3 regions of the Rhizobium tropici CIAT 899 genome follow, and region 1 is predicted to be linked to each of the others. Evidence: predicted binding sites of a transcription regulator. Region 1 holds the regulator's gene; each other region holds the start of a gene.
What was found. The regulator PhoB, encoded in region 1, activates phosphate uptake and scavenging genes when phosphate is short. The targets are predictions, from matches to a motif close to TGTCATNNANCTGTCAT.
Positions count from the first base shown of each region.

Region 2: RTCIAT899_RS05890 (acid phosphatase) is a predicted target of PhoB. The motif match lies at 2,590-2,606, and genes of this name have one in related genera.
Region 3: RTCIAT899_RS18535 (NAD-glutamate dehydrogenase) is a predicted target of PhoB. The motif match lies at 2,174-2,190, and genes of this name have one in related genera.

Region 1 covers NC_020059.1:580,449-585,442, reverse strand. The annotation lists gene argF (ornithine carbamoyltransferase) at 1-105, opposite strand, end outside; gene RTCIAT899_RS02865 (aspartate aminotransferase family protein) at 179-1,378, opposite strand; gene RTCIAT899_RS02860 (GcrA family cell cycle regulator) at 1,803-2,339, shown strand; gene phoB (phosphate regulon transcriptional regulator PhoB) at 2,429-3,112, opposite strand; gene phoU (phosphate signaling complex protein PhoU) at 3,144-3,857, opposite strand; gene pstB (phosphate ABC transporter ATP-binding protein PstB) at 3,909-4,724, opposite strand; gene pstA (phosphate ABC transporter permease PstA) at 4,740-4,994, opposite strand, start outside.
Region 2 covers NC_020059.1:1,211,960-1,216,953, reverse strand. The annotation lists gene RTCIAT899_RS05900 (LysM peptidoglycan-binding domain-containing protein) at 1-424, shown strand, start outside; gene RTCIAT899_RS05895 (ABCB family ABC transporter ATP-binding protein/permease) at 628-2,514, shown strand; gene RTCIAT899_RS05890 (acid phosphatase) at 2,647-3,345, shown strand; gene RTCIAT899_RS05885 (phosphatidylserine decarboxylase) at 3,652-4,350, shown strand; gene pssA (CDP-diacylglycerol--serine O-phosphatidyltransferase) at 4,473-4,994, shown strand, end outside.
Region 3 covers NC_020059.1:3,819,183-3,824,176, reverse strand. The annotation lists gene leuS (leucine--tRNA ligase) at 1-252, opposite strand, end outside; gene RTCIAT899_RS18545 (YggS family pyridoxal phosphate-dependent enzyme) at 452-1,111, shown strand; gene pdxY (pyridoxal kinase PdxY) at 1,231-2,106, opposite strand; gene RTCIAT899_RS18535 (NAD-glutamate dehydrogenase) at 2,400-4,994, shown strand, end outside.

The DNA.
Region 1 (4,994 bases):
GCCGGCCTTCTGCGCGCTCTTTCGGACGATCGCGTCATCGATGATATTGCGCAGATCGGCAGCCGGAACGGCAGAGAGATCGAGAAAGTGTTTCGGAGAAGCCATGTCCTTACCTGTACTCCAGAAAAAACAATAACGCCCGCGTGGGGCAGGAACGCCCCAATTGCGGGCGTTGAGTTCAAGCCGATTTCTTGGTGCGGGCAGCGCGCGCACGCTCGGCGGCGCGCTCCAGGCGAGCGAAACCTTCGCGTGCTTCTTCGGCAGTGACGACCAGCGGCGGCAGCAGACGGATGACGTTGTCGCCGGCCGGAACACCGAGCAGACGCTCGGCGCGGATCGCCTGCAGCAGGTCCGCCTGCGGAATGGCCGCCTTGATGCCGAGCATCAGGCCTTCACCGCGAACGTCCTCGATGATGTCAGGAAAACGATCCTTGAGCGAGGCGAGCCCCTGGCGGAATACCAGCGAGACATCGCGCACATGCTGCAGGAAGCCTTCGGCAAGCACGATATCGAGAACCGCATTGCCGACTGCCATGGCGAGCGGATTGCCGCCATAGGTCGAGCCATGCGTGCCGGCCTTCATGCCGGAAGCGGCTTCTGCCGTCGCAAGGCACGCACCGAGCGGGAAACCGCCGCCGATACCCTTGGCGACCGCCATGATGTCAGGCTTGATACCGGACCATTCATGGGCGAAGAGCTTGCCGGTACGGCCGACACCACACTGTACTTCGTCGAGGATCAAAAGCAGGCCGTGCTCATCGCAGATCTCCCGCAGCCCGCGCAGGAATTCGTTGGTCGCCGGGCGAATGCCGCCCTCGCCCTGAACCGGCTCGATCAGGATCGCAGCCGTCGCATCCGTGATGGCGGCACGCACGGCGTCAAGATCGCCGAACTGCACCTGGTCGAAGCCCGGGGCCTTCGGACCGAAGCCTTCGATATATTTTTCCTGGCCACCGGCGGCAATCGTTGCGATGGTGCGGCCGTGGAAGGCGCCTTCGAAGGTGATGATATGGAACTTCTCGGGATGCCCCTTGGCGAACTGGTAGCGCCGCGCAGTCTTGATGGCGCACTCCAGAGCTTCTGCGCCCGAATTGGTGAAGAACACCTTGTCGGCGAAGGTCACTTCCGTCAGCCGCTTCGACAGCTTCTCCTGACCGGGCACCTCATAGAGGTTGGACAGGTGCCAGACCTTGTCGGCCTGCGCCTTCAGTTCGGCGACAAGATGGGGATGAGCATGACCGAGCGAATTGACCGCGACGCCGGCTGCGAAATCGAGGTAGCGTTCGCCATTCTCAGTGACCAGCCAGACGCCCTCGCCTCGCTCGAACCGCAGCGGAGCGCGCAAGTAGGTGTCGTAAAGCGGCGTGGTCTCGGCCATGGCCCTATCTCCTGATCACAACTTTAAGGACCGATCGCTTCCATTTGATGAAACGGGTCCGAAAAAATCAAAAATGCCGCCTTGCGGCGGCTCGGGCACTATTGATGTTTTGCACCGCGATGTCAACAAAACTGCCGTTTTAGCAGGTGCGAGAAAACACTTGCCGGCAAAAGAGATGCGCCGGGCGGCGCCTATGGCAGAAATGCCACGCCCGGACAGCAAGTTGGGGAAAACCTCGAAATCGATTCCTCAAGATTCCCGCGACTCTTGTCACGGAGTCAGCCTCACACTAGGTTAAAAACCAATTGCTAGACTGCATGCGGCGGAACTAGTCACCACAATTTTAGAGCGTTTCGCGCCTCGATACCATGCGAGGCAATGGTGAGGGATTCTGCCATCGGAAACGCGACAGCGGAGACAGGGCATGAATTGGACAGACGAACGCGTCGAGAAGCTGAAAAAGCTATGGTCCGAAGGATTGAGCGCCAGCCAGATTGCTGCGCAGCTCGGTGGCGTGAGCCGTAACGCCGTCATCGGCAAGGTGCATCGCCTGAACCTCCCCGGCCGAGCGAAGGCGGGCGGCACGGCAACCGCAGCACGCACGCCGAAGCGCAGCGCAGCGGCACCTCGCGCTGCGACCTACGGATCGCGCGTTGCTACCCGCACGGTGGTTGCCCGCCAGCAGGGCGCAACCATGCTGAAGGAAGAGATCGAGATCGATTCCGTCAACGAAATCCAATATCGCCCGGCATCGAACGTCGTCGTTCCGATCTCCCGCCGCCTCGGCCTGACGGAACTGACGGAGCGCACCTGCAAGTGGCCGGTCGGCGATCCGCTGAAGGACGATTTCCATTTCTGCGGCAACGAGAGCCCAGATTCATCGCCTTACTGCACCTACCATCAGCGCCTGGCCTACCAGCCGGTGCATGAACGGCGTAGACCGGCCCAGCCGCGTGGCTGAGAGGCTTGATGACTGAGATAAAGAAACGGGCCCTTGAGGCCCGTTTTCTGTTTCCGCCGCTATGTTGATGCCTGATCGGGTCTCCCCGCTCAGGCTTCCATGGAGTAGCCCGCGCCGCGAACGGTGCGGATGACATCCTGCATATTGGAGAAATTGAGCGCCTTGCGCAGGCGGCCGACATGGACGTCGACCGTGCGTTCGTCGACGTAGATATCGTGACCCCATACGCCGTCGAGCAGCTGCGAACGCGAGAAGACGCGGCCCGGCGAGGACATCAGGAACTCAAGCAGGCGGAATTCCGTCGGCCCCAGCCGCACTTCGCGGCTCTTGCGGTGGACGCGATGAGTTTCGCGGTCCAGCTCGATATCGCCGCAGCGCAGCACCGTGGAGAGAACCTCCGGGCGGGCGCGCCGCAGCATCGCCTTGACGCGAGCCATCAGCTCCGGCGTCGAGAACGGCTTGACGACATAATCGTCCGCGCCGGTCGAAAGCCCGCGCACGCGCTCGCTTTCCTCGCCGCGGGCCGTCAGCATGATGATCGGCAGGCGCTCCGTCTCCGGCCGCATACGCAGCCGGCGGCAGAGCTCGATGCCCGATACGCCGGGGAGCATCCAGTCGAGGATCAGGAGATCGGGGATGCGCTCCTGGAGACGCAGCTCGGCCTCATCGCCTCTGAGGATCGTGTCCACCTCGAAGCCTTCGGCCTCAAGATTGTAGCGCAGCAGAACGCTAAGCGCTTCCTCGTCTTCTACAACAGCAACTCTCGGAACCATGCGCCTATGGTCTCCTTTCTTCGCTTCCAGATTATTCCGTCACTGCGCCGACGGTATTGGCGGTATCGTCCTTCGGGCGCTCGCCTTCCGGCTGCGCGCCCGTCGCCATGTAATAGATCGTCTCGGCGATGTTGGTGGCATGGTCGCCGATGCGCTCGATGTTCTTGGCGCAGAAAAGAAGATGCGTGCAGGTGGTGATGTTGCGCGGATCTTCCATCATGTAGGTCAGCATCTCGCGAAAGAGCGAGGTGTACATGGCGTCGATTTCCTCGTCGCGTTCGCGGATCGATACGGCTTTGTCCGGCGAGCGGGTCGCGTAGACATCCAGAACTTCCTTGAGCTGGCTCAGCGCCAGTTCGGAGAGATGCTCGATGCCGCGGGCGAGGCGGCGCGGGACACCGGTGCCCTGGACGGCGATGACGCGCTTTGCAGTGTTCTTGCCGAGATCGCCGACGCGCTCGAGATCGGATGCGATGCGGATCGAGCCCATGATTTCACGCAGGTCCGCCGCCATCGGCTGACGGCGGGCGATGGTGACGATCGCCTTGTCTCCGACTTCGCGCTCGGCATGGTCGAGAACGACGTCGTCGGAGATGACCTTCTGGGCCAGGGCAGCGTCGCTGTTGACCAAGGCGCGTACGCTGTCGCTAACCATCTGCTCTGCCAGGCCGCCCATTTCAGCAATGCGGCGCGTCAGGAACTTCAGGTCTTCGTCGTAGGCAGAGAGAATGTGAGTGGAGACCATTTTTCTATCCTCAAGGTGAACTGTGTGAAATGAGCCGCGCGCCTGCCATCATCAACCAAAACGGCCCATGATGTAATCCTGCGTGCGGAAATCGTCGGGATTGGTGAACATCTTATCGGTGTCGTTCTCCTCGACCAGGTGGCCGAGATGGAACATTGCGGTACGCTGCGAGACGCGGGCTGCCTGCTGCATGGAATGCGTCACGATGACGATGGTGAAGTTTTCCCGAAGCTCGTGGATGAGATCCTCGACCTTGGCGGTCGCTATCGGATCAAGCGCCGAGCATGGCTCGTCCATCAGGATGACCTCCGGGCTGACCGCGACGGCGCGGGCGATGCACAGACGCTGCTGCTGGCCGCCGGACAGGCTCGTGCCGGCATCATGGAGCCGATCCTTGACCTCGCCCCAGAGACCGGCCTTCTGCAGGCTGGTCTCGACGATATGCTCGAGATCGGCCTTTGAGCGATGCAGGCCATGGATGCGCGGGCCGTAGGCGACGTTCTCATAGATGGACTTCGGAAATGGGTTGGGCTTCTGAAAGACCATGCCGACGCGGGCGCGCAGTTCCACCACGTCGATGCTGTCGTCGTAGACATCCTGATCGTCGAGCGTGATCTTGCCGGTGACCCGGCAGGTCTCGATCGTATCGTTCATGCGGTTGAGGCAGCGCAGGAAGGTGGACTTGCCGCAACCGGAAGGGCCGATCAAAGCCGTGACCGTATTGGTGCGGATCTTCAGATTGACGCCGAAGAGCGCCCGCTTGTCGCCGTAGAACACAGAAACGTCCTGGCCGATCATCTTGTAGGGGATCGTCGTCATCTTCCTGGACAATGCTTTTTCGCTGGCGGCTTCCGTCATCATGTTCATTTCGTGCGCCCTCCCTTACCAGCGCCGCTCAAAGCGGCGCCGCAGCAGGATGGCGCCGATGTTCATCGCGACGAGGAAGAAGAGAAGCACGATGATGGCGCCGGACGTCCTTTCGACAAAGGCCCGCTCGGCTTCGCTCGCCCACATGTAGATCTGCACCGGCAGCGCCGTCGAAGGATCGAGCGGCGATGCCGGATAGTTGGCGACGAAGGCGACCATGCCGATCAGAAGCAGCGGCGCAGTCTCGCCAAGCGCGTGCGCAAGCCCGAG
Region 2 (4,994 bases), 630 kb from region 1:
CGATGCCTCCAGCATGGCCGGCAAGGCGCTAGCTGCTCTCGTCGCCTTGCCGAAGGACCCGCAGTCGGTCGCCGCCGCCCTGCCTGGACTCGAACAGATGATCGCCGTTATCACGGCGCCGGCGCAGACGGCGCCAGCACAGCCGAATGCCGAAGTCTCGTCCAGCGAGCCGAAGACGCTCGAGCAGGCGCCGCTCTCGCAGGATAGCAATGCCGTCATCATCCGCCGCGGCGACACGCTGTGGCAGATCTCACGCCGCATATACGGTGCGGGTGTACGCTATACAACGATCTATCTGGCCAACGAAGACAAGATCAACAATCCGGACCGGATCCTGCCGGGTCAGGTCTTTGGTCTGCCGAAGGACGCTCTTCCGAATGCCGAGGAGCTCCATCGCAAGCGGCTTTCGGGCGAGCATCTCTAGCAGCAACCATAGTCCAGTGAGAACATTGATTGCGGCCAGGTGCATCAACGCCTGGCCGCTGCTTTTATACCGCATGAAAATAGTATAAGCGTCGCCCGACCCCATAGCCTTCGCGCAATGGCCATGTCTTGGCTGCGAAGGCTCGCCAGTCGGCTGTGCAAACACTGCCATCCCGGCTGCCCAATCATTCGCCGGAGACGGACATGGCAGGCCAGAAGAAAACCATATCGGCGGATTCCAGCAATCCGTTGAACACGATCGTCAATCTCTGGCCCTATATGTGGCCGAGCGGGCGCATGGATCTAAAGATGCGGGTGGTCTGGGCGACCGTCTTCCTGCTGGTCTCGAAATTCTTCCTGCTGCTGGTCCCCTACTTCTTCAAATGGTCCGTCGATGCGCTGAACGGCAAGCTCGACATGCAGGGCATTCTGCCTGCCTTCCTGGTCGGCGCTGTCGCCTTGATCATCGCCACGAACGCGACGCGCCTGATCCAGCTCGGCCTCAACCAGCTGCGCGACGCGCTGTTTGCGAGTGTCGGTCAGTATGCGGTGCGCCAGCTCGCCTACAGGACCTTCGTGCACATGCACGAACTCTCGCTGCGTTTCCATCTGGAGCGGAAGACCGGCGGCCTCTCTCGCATCATCGAGCGCGGCACCAAGGGCATCGAGACGATCGTCCGCTTCACGATCCTCAACACGTTTCCGACCTTCATCGAATTCCTGCTGACCGCCATTATCTTCTGGCGCGGCTATGGCTTTTCCTATCTCGCGGTCACAGCCGTCACGGTCTGGCTCTACATCTGGTTCACCGTCAAGGCGAGCGACTGGCGCATCTCCATCCGCCGGACGATGAACAACAGCGACACCGACGCCAACACCAAGGCGATCGATTCGCTGCTGAACTTCGAGACGGTCAAATATTTCGGCAACGAGGAGATGGAAGCCAAACGCTTCGATCAATCGATGGAGCGATATGAAAAGGCTGCCACCAGCGTCTGGACGTCACTTGGCTGGCTGAACTTCGGCCAGGGCTTGATCTTCGGCCTCGGCACGACAGTGATGATGGTCATGTCCGGCTGGTCTGTCCTCAACGGCCAACACACGGTCGGAGACTTCGTCTTCATCAATGCCATGCTGCTGCAGCTCTCCGTGCCGCTCAACTTCATCGGCTTCGTCTATCGCGAAATACGCCAGGGCCTGACCGATATCGAGGAGATGTTCGATCTGCTCGAGGTCAAGCCCGAGGTGGTCGATGCGCCTGACGCCAAGGAACTTGTCATCGGTAATGGCGCGATCACGTTCAAGGACGTGCATTTCGCCTATGATCCGGCCCGGCCGATCCTGAAGGGCATTTCTTTCGAGGTTCCGGCAGGCAAGACCGTCGCCGTCGTCGGGCCTTCAGGCGCCGGAAAATCGACGTTGTCGCGCCTGCTTTATCGTTTCTACGACGTGCAAAGCGGTACGATCACCATCGACGGCCAGGATCTGCGAACCGTCACGCAGAAGAGCCTGCGCAAGGTCATCGGCATGGTGCCGCAGGATACCGTGCTTTTCAACGATACCATCGCCTACAACGTCCGCTATGGCCGGCCGGGCGCAAGCGAGGCGGAAGTGATGGCGGCCGCGGAGATCGCGCAGATCGGCGATTTCATCCGTCAACTGCCGGAAGGCTTCGAGACCAAGGTCGGCGAACGCGGTCTCAAATTGTCTGGCGGCGAGAAGCAGCGCGTGGCGATCGCGCGCACCGTTCTTAAATCGCCGCCCGTTCTGATCCTCGACGAGGCGACCTCTGCGCTCGATACGACGACCGAGCGCGAAATACAGGCCGCACTCGACGTCGTCTCCAAGAACCGCACGACACTTGTGATTGCTCATCGTCTGTCGACTGTTATCGGCGCGGACGAGATCATCGTGCTGAAAAGTGGTGTGATCGCCGAGCGCGGCACACATGCCGAACTGCTGGCGCGGAACGGGCTTTATGCATCCATGTGGAACCGCCAGCGCGAGGCGACGCAGGCCGAGGAGCATCTGAAGCAGGTGCGCGAGAACGACGACCTGGGCGTTATCGATCGGCTGGCGCCGGCAAGGTGAGAAAACCCGCAGAAGCATTGAATTCTGCACTCCATGGCAGCACCGGGGCGCAGCAGTTATGCACCGATTGCTGTCACGAGACTGAGATGACAGCTTGCTAGGTACGAGGGTCTTTTTGAACGGAGCCCCCCAATGCGTACTCTTGCCAAAGCTTTAAGCCTTTTGCTCGTCGTCGGCCTGGCCTCGCCGGTTTTCGCCGAGGATGCCAAGCCTTTCGCCGATGCTAAGGAGATCAACCTCCTCGATCTGCTTCCGCCCCCGCCTGCCAATGATTCCGCGCAGATGAAGGCGGAGCTCGGCGAAATCCTGACGATCCAGGTGACCCGCACACCGGAAATGGCGGCACGCGCCGTGGCCGACGCGGAAGAGAATGTCTGGCGCTTTTCCGACGTCATCGACAATCCGAAATTCACCAAGGAAAACCTGCCGAAGTTTTCGGCCTTCTTCGATCGCGTCGTCGAGACCGAAGGCGCCGTCGTCGACCCAGCCAAGGATGTCTGGAAGCGTCCGCGCCCGCATCTCTACAGCGATCTCGTCAAGCCGATCGTACCGCTCTCCAAGTCCGGCTCCTATCCGTCCGGCCACACCACGGTCGGCACGCTGATGGGCATCGTGCTTGCGAATATGGTGCCGGAAAAGCGCGCCGCCATCATGGCCCGCGCCTGGGAATACGGCCATAACCGCATCGTCGGCGGCATCCATTACGCCTCCGACATCGAAGCCGGCCGCATTGCAGGCACCGTCATCGCCGAAACCATCATGACGCATGACGATTACAAGACCGAGTATGAAGGCGCCAAGACGGAACTGCGCGCTGCTCTCGGCCTCTGATTTCCTGTCGATCGACGCAAAACATAGGAGGCCGCCGCCATCGGCGGCCTTTTCATTGCATCCCACACGGGTTTCCACAGGCTACACTTTTCAAGTCCGGGGGACGTTGGCATCTTGCTCGATGCGGATTGCGTTGAGGACGAGCGTGCGAAAGCATTGCCCGTGACAGAGTTTGCCTGTAGTCACGCTCGACTGGTATTCAGAGCAAGACCGCTTATCTTGTTCTCATTCTTTTGACTGGCATGATCTTGACGGAGAACCGGAGCCCGGTTCCTGGCGGAAATGCCCTAACGGAGTAGGCCATAGATGAGCTTGATGAACAGCGTGCGCAATGTCATCGTTCCCGTACACAAGGAGGGCTATCCCTTCGTTGCAGGTTTCTTCGTCGCGTCGCTGGTGCTCGGTTGGATCTTCAAGCCGCTCTTCTGGATCGGCCTGATCCTGACGCTGTGGTGCGCCTATTTCTTCCGCGATCCCGAACGCCTGACGCCCCAGGACGATGATCTGGCGATATCGCCGGCGGACGGTAAGGTTTCGAGCGTGCAGATGGTGACGCCGCCGGCTGAGCTCAACCTCGGCAGCCAGCCGATGCTGCGTATCTCGATCTTCATGAACGTCTTCGATTGCCATGTGAACCGCTCGCCTATGCGCGGCCGCATCACCAACGTCGCCTATCGTCAGGGCAGCTTCCTCAATGCCGAACTCGACAAGGCCAGCGAACAGAACGAGCGCAACGGCCTCGTGATCGAAACGAAGCATGGCGAAATCGGCGTCGTGCAGATTGCCGGCCTCGTTGCCCGGCGCATTCTTTGCTTCGTCCATCCGAACGAGCCGCTGGATGCCGGCGAGCGCATCGGCCTCATCCGTTTCGGCTCGCGCCTCGATGTCTTCCTGCCGGAAGGTGCTTCGTCGCGCGTTGCCGTCGGCCAGCGGGCGATCGCCGGCGAAACCGTCATTGCCGAATTCGGCTCGGCCAAGGGCGCAACCCTTAGCCGCCGCAGCTGAAGCCGAGAGTATTTCCGCCCTAAACGGAGGTACGGAAATACTCTACACTATTGTTTTCACGCAATTTCGGACGCAAAGCTGCTTCGCACTTTTGCTGGAATTGCTCTAGGAACACGAGCGAGATGAAGACGCCTTTTCCGCCTTTCGAGCCACACGGGCCTAACGACGAAGCACGCGGACCGCGTCTCCGGGAAATTCCGTTGCGGCTGATCGTGCCGAACATGATCACCGTGCTGGCGATCTGCTCGGGCCTGACGGGCATTCGTCTCGCTTTCGAAAACCGCTACGAGCTCGCCGTCGTGGCCGTGCTGGTCGCCGCCTTCCTGGACGGCATCGACGGGCGCGTCGCGCGGTTAATGAAGGCCACCTCGAAGTTCGGCGCGCAGATGGATTCGCTCGCCGACATCGTCAACTTCGGCGTTGCCCCGGCGCTCGTCGTCTACGTCTTCCTGCTCGACCAGGCCCGCTCGCTTGGCTGGATCGCGGCACTGATCTACACGATCGCCGCCGGGCTGCGGCTCGCCCGCTTCAACGTCATGGCCGAGCGCGAGCACAAGGCTTCCTGGCAGTCGGAATATTTCGTCGGCGTACCCGCGCCTGCCGGCGCCATGCTGGTGCTGCTGCCTGTTTATCTCGGCTTTCTC
Region 3 (4,994 bases), 600 kb from region 1:
GCCGAAGGCGTCCCAGCCCATCGGATGCAGCACGTTATAGCCGCGGGCACGCTTGTAGCGGGCAACGACATCGCCCATGGCGTAGTTACGCACATGGCCCATATGGATGCGGCCCGACGGATAGGGAAACATCTCTAGGACGTAATATTTCTCACGCGGATCGGCATTGTCTGTCACGAAGACCTTCTCTTCGTTCCATTTTTCCTGCCAGCGGGGCTCGGCATCGCGCGGATTATAACGTTCGCTAGTCATCTGTTCTTGTATTCCGGAAAATCATGGGGAGTAAGGCGTGACCTTCACCACGAAACCACCCAAGCGTCAAGTTTAGCAGCCGCAGCAAGTGCCTTATCTTGCAATGCAAAGCCGGATTCGGACGCATTCGCCCTTGGCAAAGCCTGCGAGCCTCATTACTGCAAAGTTTGAGAAGCAAGCCAAATATCGAGGCGAGAAGATGGAACTTCAAGAGCGCTTGGACGAAGTCCGTTCCCATATCGCGGCTGCCGAGCGTCAGGCCGGCCGAGCTGCCGGCTCTGTGCAGCTCGTTGCTGTTTCCAAGACCTTCGATGCCGATCAAATCCGCCCGGCGATTTCGGCCGGTCAACGGGTGTTTGGCGAAAACCGCGTGCAGGAGAGCCAGGGCAAGTGGCCGGAGCTGAAGGCCGAGACGCCCGAGATCGAGCTACATCTGATCGGGCCGCTGCAATCGAACAAGGCCGCAGACGCCGTGGCGCTGTTCGACGTGATCGAAACCATTGACCGGGAAAAGATCGCGCGGGCCATTGCCGATGAAATCAAGCGGCAGGGCAAGACCATTCGGCTCTACGTGCAGGTCAATACCGGGTTGGAGCCGCAAAAGGCAGGTATCGCGCCCGACGATACGGCCAGTTTCGTCGATCTCTGCCGTAAGGAGCTCGGGCTTTCCATAGAGGGTCTGATGTGCATCCCGCCGGCCGACGAAAATCCGGGGCCGCATTTTGCTCTGCTTGCCAAGCTTGCCAAGCAGGCCGGCGTCGAAAAGCTCTCGATGGGCATGTCGAGCGATTACGAAATTGCAGTTGCCTTCGGCGCGACCAGTGTTCGCGTCGGCTCGGCGATTTTCGGCGCGCGATAAAACGTTTCCGCTTTTCTTCGAATCGCGAAAACGCTCTATCTACTTGTTTTCACGCAGTTCCGGACGCAAAACGCTTCGCACTTTTGCTGGAACTGCTGCAGGCTAAAAAGCTCTGGCCGTTACTTTTTCTTACGTTGTGCAGGATGGACGAGGTGGCGTAGCTGCACCATCGCCATCGGTGTCGATAGGCTTGCGGAATCGACAGCCAGTGTCAGCTCGTTGCTGCCGCGTTTGACGGCCCGTGCCAGCACCTCGAAGACGCTGGCTGTCGTCAGCTGCAATGCCCGCTCCTCATCCATCCCCGAAAGCAGCCGCGACAGGAAGACGGCAGACAGGAGATCGCCGAGCCCATTCGGTGCGCCTTCGACGCTGCGATGCTCGGCAAGCAGCGCGTTTCGGCCGCTGAGATAGAGGTTCCCGATACCCCCGGCCATCATCGGAACGGCGGACGTCACCAGCATGCGCGACGGTCCAAGCGCGAGCGCCGCCTCCATGATGGCGTTGTTATCCTCGAGCGGCGCTCCCGCCAGCCAGGCAAGCTCATAGCGGTTCGGTGTCGCGAGTGACGCCAGCGGGATCAGGTGGTCGCGGATCGCTTCCGCTGTCGCCTGCGGCACATAGAGCCCGCCGGCATCGCCGATGACGGGATCGCAGGCATAGAGAATATCCGGGTTTTTCTCCCGCAGAGCCGTCACCAGCCGGGCGACGGCATGCGCCTGGGCGGCGTTGCCGAAGTAGCCCGATAGCACCGCCTTGACCTCGGAAAGCCAGGGTGAGGCGATGAGATCGTCAATCGCATGGTCAAAATCGGCTTCGTTGAAGGTCAGGCGCGTCGAGCGGCCATGGCCGGGGTGCCATGGCAGAACGATGGTCGGCAGCGCCCAGACCGGATGGCCGAGTGTTTCCAGCGCAAAGACTGCAGCGCGATTGCCGACGGACCCTCGAACGACATGGCTGGAAATGACGATAACGGCGCCGGCCGACACTTGCGACATGATTGTGCTTTCAGTTCAGGGCTTCAAACTGCAATGGCGCAAGTTGATGATCCCTTTCGCGGCACTCTGTCAACCGCCCTTCACAGAGTCATGAAAACCTCTGTTGACGAGTCGATTCCGCCAATTTCTCGCCGATTAAGCCTGTTTTTCATCAACATCGCCGTTTTCGGCAAGTTTTTTGAAAAAACCGACCAAAATCAGTCCGAAACGAACCAAATTCGCATTCTTTTTGCCAGTTTTTTCGCTAAACCTTCTGCTACTGTCGTCAGAATTCGAAAATCGGGAGGAAATTCATGGCGCCCAAGACTAATCCGAAACGGGAAAAACAGATCGAGGCGGCACGCAAGATTGCGGCGGCGACAGGCGAGGCACATCTCGATCCCGAAATCCTGTTTGGCCGGGCGAGCAATGACGACATGGAGCTTTACAGCCCCGAGATGCTGGCACTTGCCGCGGCGCATGCGGCCAAGGAACTCGCAGCCTGGAGCGCCACGTCCCCCCGCGTCAGCATCGAGCAGGTCGGCGGTATCGAACCCGATGGCGTTGCCGTCTCGATCCTTTCGATCACCGACCACAACATGCCCTTCCTTTATGAATCGATCATGGGCGAAGTGACTAGCAGCTATCGCGATCTCTATATGGCGGTGCATCCGATCCTGGTCATCGAGAAGGGCAAGCAGCCGAGCCTTTATTCTGCCGATCGTCCGAGCGATCCGGCCCATCGGGTCAGCCATATACAGCTTCATCTCTCGCCTCTGACGACAGCGCAGGCGACCGATCTGACCAAGCGGATCCAGACCGTGCTCGACCAGACGCATCTCACCGTTTCCGACTGGAAGCCGATGCTGTCACGCCTCGATACCGTCATCTCGGAACTATCAACCTATGAGGCGGCCGGCCGCCGCAAGAATGATCGCGACGAGGCGCTCGCCTTCCTTGCCTGGCTACGCGACGGCAATTTCACCTTCCTCGGCATGCGCGAATATGTCTATTCCGGCAAGGGCGCCAACGCCAAGGTTGAGCGGGATCGCGGCACCGGCCTCGGCATTCTCTCCAATCCGGACGTCCGCGTTCTCCGGCAAGGCAAGGACGCCGTCACCACGACGCCGGAAATCCTCGCCTTCCTCAATGGCCCGGATTTCCTGATCGTCACCAAGGCCAACGTCAAATCGATCGTCCACCGCCGTGCCTATATGGATTATGTCGGCGTCAAGCGCTTCGACACGGATGGCAATGTCACGGGCGAACTGCGCATCGTCGGCCTCTTCACATCGACGGCCTATACGAGCGCTGCCACCGAAGTGCCGTTGCTGCGTTCGAAGGTGCAGAAGGTCAAGGATCACTTCGGCTTCGATCCCACAAGCCACTCGGGTCGCACGCTCGAAAACACGCTGGAATCCTATCCCCGCGACGATCTCTTCCAGATCGACACTTCGTTGCTGGCAAATTTCGCCGAACAGATCAACGACCTGACTGATCGGCCGCGCGTGCGCGTATTGCCGCGCATCGACCATTTCGACCGCTTTGTCTCCGTCATCGTCTATGTCCCGCGCGAGGAATATGATTCCGTCGTGCGTGAGAAGATCGGCAATTACCTGAAGTCGGTCTATGACGGCCGCGTCTCCGCCTATTACCCCGCTTTCCCGGAAGGCGGGGTGGCGCGCGTGCATTTCATCATCGGCCGCAGCGCGGGAAAGACGCCGCATGTTCCGCAAACCAAGCTCGAAGAAGCAATCCGCGCCATAACGGCCCGATGGGACGAACGCTTTGCCATGCTGGCCGGTCCAAAGGCGCCGAACATTTCCGTCAGCCAGGCCTTCCAGGAAGCCTTCTCGCCGGAAGACGCCTTTGCCGATCTTCCTGACATCATGGCTACGGCCGGCATCGAGCCGATCCGCATCGCCTTCTATATCCGCAAGGACGAGGCGGGTGACATTCTCTCGCTGAAGATCTTCCATGGCGACGGCAACCTGGCGCTGTCGCGCCGCGTGCCGCTGCTCGAAAATCTTGGTTTCAACGTCATCAGCGAGCGCACTTTCGATATCTATGTCACGGCCAAAGACGGCTCGACCGGCCATGTCGTCCTCCACGACATGGAGCTCGAAACCCGCAGCGGCATGACGATCGATCTCGCTCGCCACGGCGCCGCCCTTGAAGAAGCCTTCCTCGCCGCCTTCGGCGGCACGATCGACAATGACGCTTTCAACCGGCTAATCGTCTCCGCCGATCTCTCAGCCCGTGAAACCAACGTATTGCGCGCCTATTCCCGCTATCTGCGCCAGGCCGGTATTGCCTATTCGCAGGATTATATCGCCTCTACCCTGGATAAATATCCCGGGATCGCCGCCTCGCTCTTCCGCCTGTTTCACGACACGCTCGATCCGAAGCTCAGCGACAAGAGCCGCACGAAGAAGCTCCCGGAACTGCATGCTGCGATCGAAACCAAGCTTGCCGACGTACCGAGTCTCGATGACGACCGCATCCTGCGCCGCTACGTCAACGCCATCGACGCGACGCTGCGCACCAACTACTTCCAGAAAAATGCGGACGGCACGCCTAAGGCCATGCTCGCCTTCAAGCTCGATCCGAAGCTGCTGGACGGTCTGCCCGAACCCCGGCCCTTCCGTGAAATCTTCGTCTACGGCGTCGAGGTGGAAGGTGTGCACCTGCGCTTCGGCAAGGTGGCGCGCGGCGGCCTGCGCTGGTCTGACCGTGCTGAAGACTATCGCACCGAAGTGCTGGGGCTCGTGAAGGCGCAGCAGGTCAAGAACGCCGTCATCGTGCCCGTCGGCGCCAAGGGCGGCTTCTATCCGAAGAAGCTCCCGGTCGGCGGCAGCCGCGACGAGATATTCAATGCCGGCCGCGAAGCCTACAAGACCTATATCCGC